3 regions of the Staphylococcus pseudintermedius genome follow, and region 3 is predicted to be linked to each of the others. Evidence: predicted binding sites of a transcription regulator. Region 3 holds the regulator's gene; each other region holds the start of a gene.
The links. The regulator Rex, encoded in region 3, represses fermentation and respiration genes when NADH is low (regulators of the CRP and FNR family bind a similar motif). The targets are predictions, from matches to a motif close to TTGTGAAATATTTCACAA.
Positions count from the first base shown of each region.

Region 1: a site for Rex is predicted at 2,058-2,075, ahead of P3U61_RS01775 (formate/nitrite transporter family protein). Genes of this name have one in related genera too.
Region 2: a site for Rex is predicted at 1,837-1,854, ahead of pflB (formate C-acetyltransferase). Genes of this name have one in related genera too.

Region 1 covers NZ_CP120150.1:444,030-447,325, reverse strand. Annotated here, with positions in the region: gene P3U61_RS01785 (sirohydrochlorin chelatase) at 1-190, opposite strand, end outside; gene P3U61_RS01780 (GNAT family N-acetyltransferase) at 359-916, opposite strand; gene P3U61_RS01775 (formate/nitrite transporter family protein) at 1,141-1,965, opposite strand; gene P3U61_RS01770 (SLC13 family permease) at 2,181-3,296, opposite strand, start outside.
Region 2 covers NZ_CP120150.1:427,328-430,623, reverse strand. Annotated here, with positions in the region: gene pflB (formate C-acetyltransferase) at 1-1,816, opposite strand, end outside; gene P3U61_RS01705 (PTS sugar transporter subunit IIC) at 2,113-3,183, opposite strand.
Region 3 covers NZ_CP120150.1:851,733-855,028, forward strand. Annotated here, with positions in the region: gene P3U61_RS03855 (ABC-F family ATP-binding cassette domain-containing protein) at 1-1,074, opposite strand, end outside; gene P3U61_RS03860 (redox-sensing transcriptional repressor Rex) at 1,226-1,873, shown strand; gene P3U61_RS03865 (sulfurtransferase TusA family protein) at 1,993-2,217, opposite strand; gene P3U61_RS03870 (YeeE/YedE family protein) at 2,242-3,296, opposite strand, start outside.

The DNA.
Region 1 (3,296 bases), 410 kb from region 3:
AAAGTTCTGTCACGCCTTGAGTCACTTGGTCTTCAATCACTGTTGGCAAACTCGCCGTCTCACTTTCCAAAAATGCCATCGCGTAATCCATCTGTTCCGCTTCAAATAACTGTGCAACAAATTGTGTCAATGTTTCGTTCAGTTGTCCCTTTCTCATCCCATGGACAACAAAAATCACTTTACGCAACACATCACCCCCTACAGTTGTATTGTAGACGAAAAACGAAATCTAATGTGATAAAATTCACATAAAAATTAAAAAATAGGGAATCCCCTCTCCTGTATCTTGAGGGAATTCCCTATCACTTATCAACATCGTCACCGCTGAATCTATCGGCACATGCTTTTCACTTTATAACTAATAAGATGATTCACCTTGCGCCCATGGTGGTGGTGCGAGTAAATCTTTATTATAACGTTCTGGAATTAAAACCTTTACCATCATTGCACCTTCATCGCCTGTTTCATCTTCAAATGAAAAGAACGTTTCATAACCACGACGTTCATACACATCTTTTAGCCAACTCATTTTGCGCGCTGAAGTCCCTAATACTACAGCAGGCGCTTTTAATGTATCACGTAAAATCGTTTCTTCCACATACGTCATCATTTGATTACCATAGCCTACACCGCCATAATCGGGGTCTGTCGCAAACCACCAAACAAACGGATATTTAGAAACTGGCTGACTCGGCTCCCATGGAAAACGTATCGACAAGGTTGAAACAATTTTCCCCTCTACTTCGAGCACATAAGCAGCATTGTTTTGAATATTGTCTTGAATCATTTCTAATGTCGCATTTACGGACGGCCAATCAATCCCGACCTCTCTTAAAGGTGTAAATGCGCGATGCATCAGTGCGTGCAGGTCCTCTGCATCGTCTAAAGTAGCCATTCTAATGTTAACTTGAGACATAGTGTCGCCTCCCTTTACATTCATATGTAGTTAGATTATCAAATTTTATATCGTATAGAAATTAATACACTTTGCTCACTTTGTTCGATATGGATAGAGGTACCGTTCGATGCTGCGCTTATTATTTTGTTTAAACATATTGATCACATGTATGGTACACATTCATATCAAAAAAAGAGCTGAGGTTTAATGATGGCCCCAACTCTTTTATTACTATTGTCTATTTATTTTTGTTCAATGCGACGTGAGCCGTTGAAATATGCAAACAACAGACCGACAAATATGCCCCCACCGATATAGTTACCGATAAATGCGAAGACGATATTTTTCAGAACACCTAACCAAGAAGTTGCATCAAAATTATAAAAGATCATCCCCACGAATAAGCCTGCATTATAAACGACGTGTTCATAACCCATAAACACGAAAATAATGACACCAATCGCAATGAAAAACGTTTTTGACAAGCCTTCTTTATATTGCATAGAGACATAAATCCCAATATTGATAAAGAAATTCGCGAAGATGGCTTTGACTAATATCGCTTGCCATGTCGATTCAACTGTTTTGGCGTCGACTGTTGACGTTAATGCCGCAATCATTTCAGGTGTCATCACTTTAGTGAAATACATCAATATAAAGAGTACAAATGCACCTAAAATATTACCGATAAAACAAATAGTAAATAACCACATCGTTTTGCCAAATGATACCGTACGATAGTAAAGACCCACTGTCATATACATAAAGTTACTCGTCAATAGTTCAGCTTGTGTTAAGACGATAAACACTAAGGCAATACTGAACGCTGCCGCTCCCATTAAATTTACAACACCAGGGAGCGCCCCAGCCATTTGCGTCTTCATTGCGAGCATAAACACTGTGACAATCGTGAGTAAAAACCCTGACAGCATCGATTTAAGTATGTAACGTGGCATCGCTTTATCCAGCATCACTTCTTTCATCGCAACGGAATGGATAATGCTTTGTACCGTTTCTCGTGATGTATACGTATCCGGAACTGTTTTTGTCGGTTTTTGAATCCCCATAGTTCAACCTCCAATTTAATATTCAATCTTGTTGATGATTCATACAATGTCACTTACATTTTACATGAATCTCATTGCAATTGTCATAAAGTTTGTGAAAATAAATACAAATTCTTTGTCATTTTAAATCATTTTTATTTACACCCCGACGGCATGAAATAAAAACAGCCAAGTGAAGTGTTATCCCATACTTGGCTGCTCTCATGTGTTGCTTCTTATAGTAAGCCTAACCATTTCCAATACGTCATACTCATAATGACAACGAGAATGTAACCGACGATCGTAATCGGAATCCCCGCTTTTAAGAAGTCTTTAACAGTAAATGTTTCTGTACCATAAGCGAGCATACTTTGCGGCGAACTCACCGGCAGTAAGAATCCAAAACTGATGACGAATTGTTGAATTAATACGAAACCAATGGCGTTGTCACCTAGGCTTAATGTGGATGTTAATGAAATAAAGACTGGAATTAATGCAGATGCTAAACTTGTCGCACTTGCAAATCCTAAATGAATTAAAATGTTAAACAGTGAAATTAATGCAATCGTTGCTACAATCGGCATACCTTTCAAACCCATTAAACCGAATGTTTGGTCACTTAACCATTGTGCTGCTGTCGTTTTTAATAAGACGTTACCTAACGAAATACCGACACCGAATACAATGATAGTGCCCCATGGAATACGGCTTTCGACTTCTTTCCAATTCATGACACCAATTTTGGGCGTTAACATAATCGCCAATGCAATTAATGTGATAGATGAAGAATCGATTGGGTGTAACACTTTTTCAGTTGACCAAGACACGAGTAATAATAATGAGATGATAATTAAGCGCCATTCTGTTGGTTTAACTGGACCAAGTTCTGCCAGTTGTTGTTTAACGAGCTCCGTACCACCTTCAATGGCATCTTGTTCAGGTGGAATGACTTTTAACATAACAAAATAAAGCACGATAGACATGATGATTGACCAAGGTGCGGCATATAAGAACCATTCGCCCCATGAAACGTCATGACCGAGTTGATCATTAATAAAGTTAATTGCTACGATATTTTGAGCAGCAGCGGTTTTAATCCCGATATTCCAAATCGATACCGCTTGTACAGCTGTAATGATGAGTAACGCAGCTAATTTACTATTTTTCGTTGCCCCAAACGCCGCAATCATACCTAATAAAATCGGTACAACAGCGCCAGCACGTGCTGTAGCGGACGGTACGAAAAACGCTAAAATAATAGATACAAGAATCGCCCCGATAACGATATTTTTCGTTTTATTACCGACAAACGATAATACTAATAGTGCCAAACGTTTATGTAAGTTTGTCAC
Region 2 (3,296 bases), 420 kb from region 3:
CGACATTTGATGTGATTGTGAGTACACTCATCGTATGTTCAGAGTTACGGTACGTTTGATGTTTACGTAATTTTTTCATAAAGCTTTCAACTAACTGCACTGCGATGTCGTCTACACGTGGATCGTTGTTACCATATTTTGGATAATCACCTGTTGTTTCAAAGTCAACTACGAGTCCATTTTCATCGCGAATTGTGCGAACTTGACCATATTTAATGGCAGAAAGTGAGTCCGCTGCAACTGATAAACCTGCAATACCTGTTGCCATCGTACGGTGCACATCTGTATCATGGAGTGCCATTTCGATACGTTCATAGCTATACTTATCGTGCATGTAGTGAATGACATTTAATGAGTTGATGTAAACACCTGCTAGCCATTCCATCATTTCATCAAATTGTTGGTACACTTCATCGTAATCTAAAATTTCAGATTGAATTGGTGCGAAGTTTGGCGCAACTTGAGCACCTGATTTTTCATCTTTACCACCATTGATCGCATACAATAATGTCTTCGCTAAGTTGGCACGTGCACCAAAGAATTGCATTTGTTTACCGATACGCATTGCAGATACACAACATGCAATACCGTAATCGTCACCGTAGCTTTCGCGCATTAAATCATCATTTTCGTACTGAATAGAGCTTGTTTTAATACTCATTTTCGTACAGTAGCGTTTGAAGTTTTCAGGTAAACGTGTTGACCATAATACTGTCAAGTTTGGTTCTGGTGCTGGTCCTAAGTTGTCGAGTGAGTGTAAGAAACGGAATGAGTTTTTCGTTACCATTGGACGACCATCAATACCGACACCACCGATAGATTCTGTTACCCAAGTCGGGTCACCTGAGAATAATGCATTGTAATCAGGTGTTCGTGCAAATTTTACTAAACGTAATTTCATGATGAAGTGGTCAATGATTTCTTGTACTTCCGTTTCAGTAATCGTACCTGCTTGTAAGTCACGTTCTGCATAAATGTCTAAGAATGTAGATGTACGTCCTAGACTCATTGCGGCTCCGTTTTGTTCTTTAATCGCAGCAAGGTAAGCAAGGTAGAGCCATTGCACTGCTTCTTTAAAGTTTTCAGCTGGGCGACTTAAATCAAATCCGTAACGTTCACCGAGTTGTTTTAATTCGTTTAATGAACGATATTGTTCTGACACTTCTTCGCGTAAACGAATCACATCTTCAGTCATAGTTGATGATAAGTCATTGAAGTCTTTTTGTTTTTCTGCCATTAAGAAATCAACACCGTACAGTGCGACACGACGATAATCTCCAATAATACGACCACGGCCATAAGCATCTGGTAAACCTGTAATAATCCCTGCTTTACGACAAGCTAACATTTCTTTTGAATAGGCATCGAATACACCTTGGTTATGTGTTTTACGATACTCTGTAAAAATGTGCTCTGTTTCTTTATCTAATTCATAACCGTATGCTTCACATGCTGCTTTTGCCATACGGATTCCGCCAAATGGTTGCATAGAACGTTTGAATGGTTTGTCTGTTTGTACACCAACAATTTGTTCTAATGATTCATCCAAGTAACCTGCATCATGAGATAAAATGGTTGATGGCACTTTTGTATCCATATCCCAAATACCACCACGTTCACGCTCTTCTTTCGATAACACCATCACTTGATCCCATAATTTCGTCGTTGCTTCAGTTGGACCGGCTAAAAAACTGTCATCGCCTTGGTAACCTGTAAAGTTTAATTGTATAAATTCACGAACGTCCACATGGCGTGTCCAACGTCCAGTTTTAAAACCTTCCCATGCATTATGTGTAGTTTGAGTGTCTTTAATCATGTCTTTACCTCCAATTAGGTTTGTTCATCATTTCACAAGTAGTATACCAAGAATTGTGAATATAATCACTTAAAATTGAAAGCGTTTTATAAAATGTCATCATTTCGTGTCAATTTGTATAATAATTTGTCACAATTTATAAGAATTTTAAAAAGAACTTTTTTGTTGTGTAACTATTTTAGATAACTTGATTGACCTGGATCAAGGCGGGATTGCTGTCGTTTTCTAAAGGTTTAGGCCCCGAAATAAAAAAGCGCCACTATGTCTCTTTCGACAAAATGACACTTTCAATGCTTTTATTTATTATCTTCTGTTGCAGTAAAACGATAAATTTCAGAGTCATACAATTTTAAAACTTTCCACAAAATGTAATCGACAATAAAGCCAACAACTAATGGAATGACGAAAAATACCGCAAGGACAATCAGTAAGTTGGTCATACCGTTGCCGTCCATTAATTCTAATGCTTTAATTGGGCCGACTAAACCAACAATACCGAATCCCGCTGTTTCTTTCACACCTGAAATACCGAACAATGCACCTGCTGCACCTGTTACGGCTGCTGTAATGCCGATTGGTAAGAGTAAAATAGGATAGCGAATAATATTAGGAATCATCATTTTCATACCACCTAATAAAATCGCGATCGGGACACCAATTTTATTCACACGTAATGTGCCGATGAACAAAACGACAGCTGCAACGGCAACACCAATCGCTGCTGATCCTGCTGCTAAACCTGAAATACCAATCGCTAAACCAACGCCTATTGTTGAAATTGGAGAAACAATAATGAATGAAAATAAGACTGCAATCAAAACGCCCATCAACACGGGCTGTAACGTCGTAAATGTATTCACTAAACTACCGATAGCTAACGTAATTTTGCTGACATAAGGTAATGTCGCTACACCGATCAGTCCTGCACCTCCGCCGACAAGAATAGGCAATAAAATCACGTTCAAACTTCCTAAGCGATTGCCTAACCATAACACAATCAGTACTGCAATAGATGCCGTAATCATTGTATTAATTAAATCACCAATACCAACCAATTGCCAACCAGCCGGCGTCACTTTAGCGGCCCCTGAACCGACAAATGATGCTGCGCCAACTAAAGCTGTTGCCATTGGATTTAAATTGAATTGTAACGCGATGAGGACACCGACCATAATCGGTAACGCAAATTGTACCCCTAAGACAACTTGATTCATCGTTGCGAAAATATCAGCGTATTGGCTTAAATATTTAAACAATCCACCTAACACTGCATTCGGAATAAGCCCGGCAATAATTGCGATGGCTAAACCATTCAATACTTTGAACATAAATGTTTTAAATGTCATTCTCTGCTCTGCTACTTCCATTTCCTTTACCACCTCACTGTTAAATTACATTTGAATCAATGCGCTTCAAATGGTTTTCGAGGTACGCCGTTCATTCTACTTTTCCACTTTTTCTGTCCCCTTCAAATGCGCTT
Region 3 (3,296 bases):
AATGTGATCGCCTTTATTAATTTCAAAACGAATCGGTGCTGTAATCGGTGTACGATAACCTATCTCTAAATCTTGGATATGCATAACGTCATTGCCTGTATTGCGATCGAAATCGAATTGAATGTTCGCACTTCTCGCATCGAGCATGGGCTTTTCGATACGCGTCATTTTTTCTAACATTTTACGACGACTTTTCGCCATACCGCTTGTAGATGCACGGGTAATATTTTTTTCGACAAACGTTTCTAGTCTTTTGATTTCGCTTTGTTGACGTTCATACTCCGCGAGTCGCTTTTGAAAGTATTGATCACGTAACTGAATAAATTTTGCATAATTGCCGACATAATGTTTCACTTCGCCTAGAGAGACGTCATAGATTTGCGTCACAATTTTATCGAGGAAGAAGCGGTCATGTGAAATAATGACGATAGCACCTTTAAAATATTTCAAATAATCTTCTAACCATTCTGTTGTTGCCATGTCTAAATGGTTTGTCGGTTCATCGAGTAATAGCAAGTCTGGCTCACTCAATAACATTTGCGCGAGTGAGAGCCGTGTTTTTTGACCTCCACTAAAATCATTAATAGGTCGGTCGTAATCAGCCTCACTAAAATCAAGGCCATTTAACACAGTTTTGATTTTACTATCATAATGATAGCCTCCGAGTTGTTCAAATTCATTAGATAATTGTTCATATTTTGCGATATGCGTTTGATATTCCGTCGTTTCATAAGCTTCCGCATGTGCAGCAAGCCAGTCGGTTTCTTCTTGCATACGTTTGCCAATCGCTTTCACTTGTTCAAAAGGTTTTGCCATTTCTTCAAAAACTGTATTTTCAGTATTTAAAGTCATTTGTTGTGTTAAATAGCCGAGTTTTAGACCTTTGATTTTTGAGATGTGGCCTGAGTCATATGATTCTACACCTGCGATAATTTTCATCAATGTGGATTTTCCCGCACCGTTTCGACCTACGATACCAATGCGCTCACCTGTTTTCACTTCAAAATTAACGCCTTCAAAAATTTCTTCGCCATCAAACGATTTCGTAATCTGACTTAACTGCATTAAAATCATAGGGCATACTCCTTTCATTCTTATTTATTGTACAACAAACCCTATATGTATCAAATACTAAATGTTTCCTTATCATATAAATTAAGTTATAATTAAACACACACTGTGAAAGCTATCACATATATTAGAAATCATATCGGAGGACTTCAAAATGGGAAAATCAATGAACAAAATTCCTAGAGCGACTTTAAAACGTCTCCCTTTGTATTATAGATTTGTGAATACTTTAAAAGCGAAAGGCGAAGATCGTGTTAATTCAAAAGCCATTAGTGAAGGCTTAAATATAGATTCAGCCACAATACGTCGAGATTTTTCTTATTTTGGTGAATTAGGTAAAAAAGGTTACGGTTATAATATTGATAGTTTATTAGAATTTTTTAAATCAGAATTAAGTGATTCAGATATTATCAAAATTGGTATTGTCGGTGTCGGTCACTTAGGTACGGCGTTAATTTCTTACAACTTTTCAATACATGATGATATGACCATTACAGAAGCTTTTGACATTAGAGAAGACATTATCGGTACTACAGTCGGGGATATTACGATTAAGTCGATGGATGACATTAAAGAAACTATTGCTTCAGGAGAATTAGAAGTTGTTATTATTACGACACCTGAATCAGCAGCACAGGCAGTGACTGATCAATTAGTCGAAGCAGGTATCAAAGGTATCTTGAATTTTACGCCTAAACGTGTTCACGCGCCACAATCAGTACAAGTACATCAAATTGACTTAGGGATTGAACTCCAATCGTTACTCTTCTTTATGAAAAATTATGGTGCGACGGAAGGGTAAATGTTGACGAACTGAGCTTATAAACAATTGCTCTTTTTAGAGTTTGCTAATAATGACTAGATAACAAAAAAGCAACGTCCTTGTGAATAAGGCAGGCGTTGCTTTTTGTGTGTCAATCATTAAGCTTTTTGCACGGTAATGGTCCAAGAAGCATCACCTAATTGCTCGAATTCAGTAATGGGATAATTCTGTTCTGCTGCCCATTGAGGTATAGCTTCTGTAGCTTGTGTGCAATCGAAATCTATTTTTAACTCATCACCAATATTTAAATCTTCCATTGTCTTTTGTGCTTCTATTAATGGGAAAGGGCATACCATTCCGATAGTGCCTAATGTGTGTTTCATTTTTTATCACCTTTCTTTAATGATTTAATGAGATGCGCTTGCTGAAGTACTCGCAATTTGCGTTTGACGTCGCGCGGCATTTAATGGTTTTACAAATAAGAAATAACTCATGAACCATGTCCCTAGTATTATTGAAGCTAAACCTAACCATCCTTGCCATGAAAGTGCTGCTGTAGCAACTAAGCCATTACCGATAGAGCAACCTCCAGCGACTGCCGCACCAAAACCCATAAAGGCGCCGCCAATGGCACTGTTGCGAATGGTTTTAATATCCGGTAAACGCCATTTGAACTCTTTTGCACCACGCGCAGCAACATAAGAACCTAAGAAAATGCCTAAAACAAGAAAGACGCCCCAATCGATTAGAGATAAATCCCCTGTAGTTAAAAATTGTATGATATGTGCAGAAGGTGTTGTAATACCTAAACCACCTTCACGCCCGGTTGAATAACTCATCGGCCAAGCAATTAACGCAATGAGTCCTACTGCAATTGCTGCAACAAATGGATGAAATCGTTTTTCAAATAAAAAGTAACGTACACCTGTATAACGTGATTTTAATTTCGGAATCATTACTTTAGGTTTTGGCTTGCGTAAAGTTTTGATGACTAAAAATAGTGTAATACTTACTAAAGCGGTGATCCAAACCCAACTTGGTATACCAGTTGAAGTAGAAATATCTGCATTAGCGACAGTTGGGCTGTTAATCACATTTTTCAGTGGTAATAAAATGCCAAATTTTGAAATCGCAGCAAACAATCCATACATCACTAATGCGATCCAACTCCCTATAAGGCCTTCACCAGCACGATACCAAGTTCCCGTTGCACATCCACCAGCTAATACAATACCTACACCAAAAATAAATGATCCAATGATGGTGCCGATAATAGGGTAGGTACCATTATGTATAGTCAACACACCTATTGACGTTAAAACAAATAACCCGACCGCTTGAATTGAAATAGCAACCAGTAAGGCATAGAACATTTTATTGTTTTTTTGCACATACATATCTCTAAAGCCTCCTGTTAGGCAAAATCGTGTACGTTGCATCACGAAACCGAGTAAAACCCCAA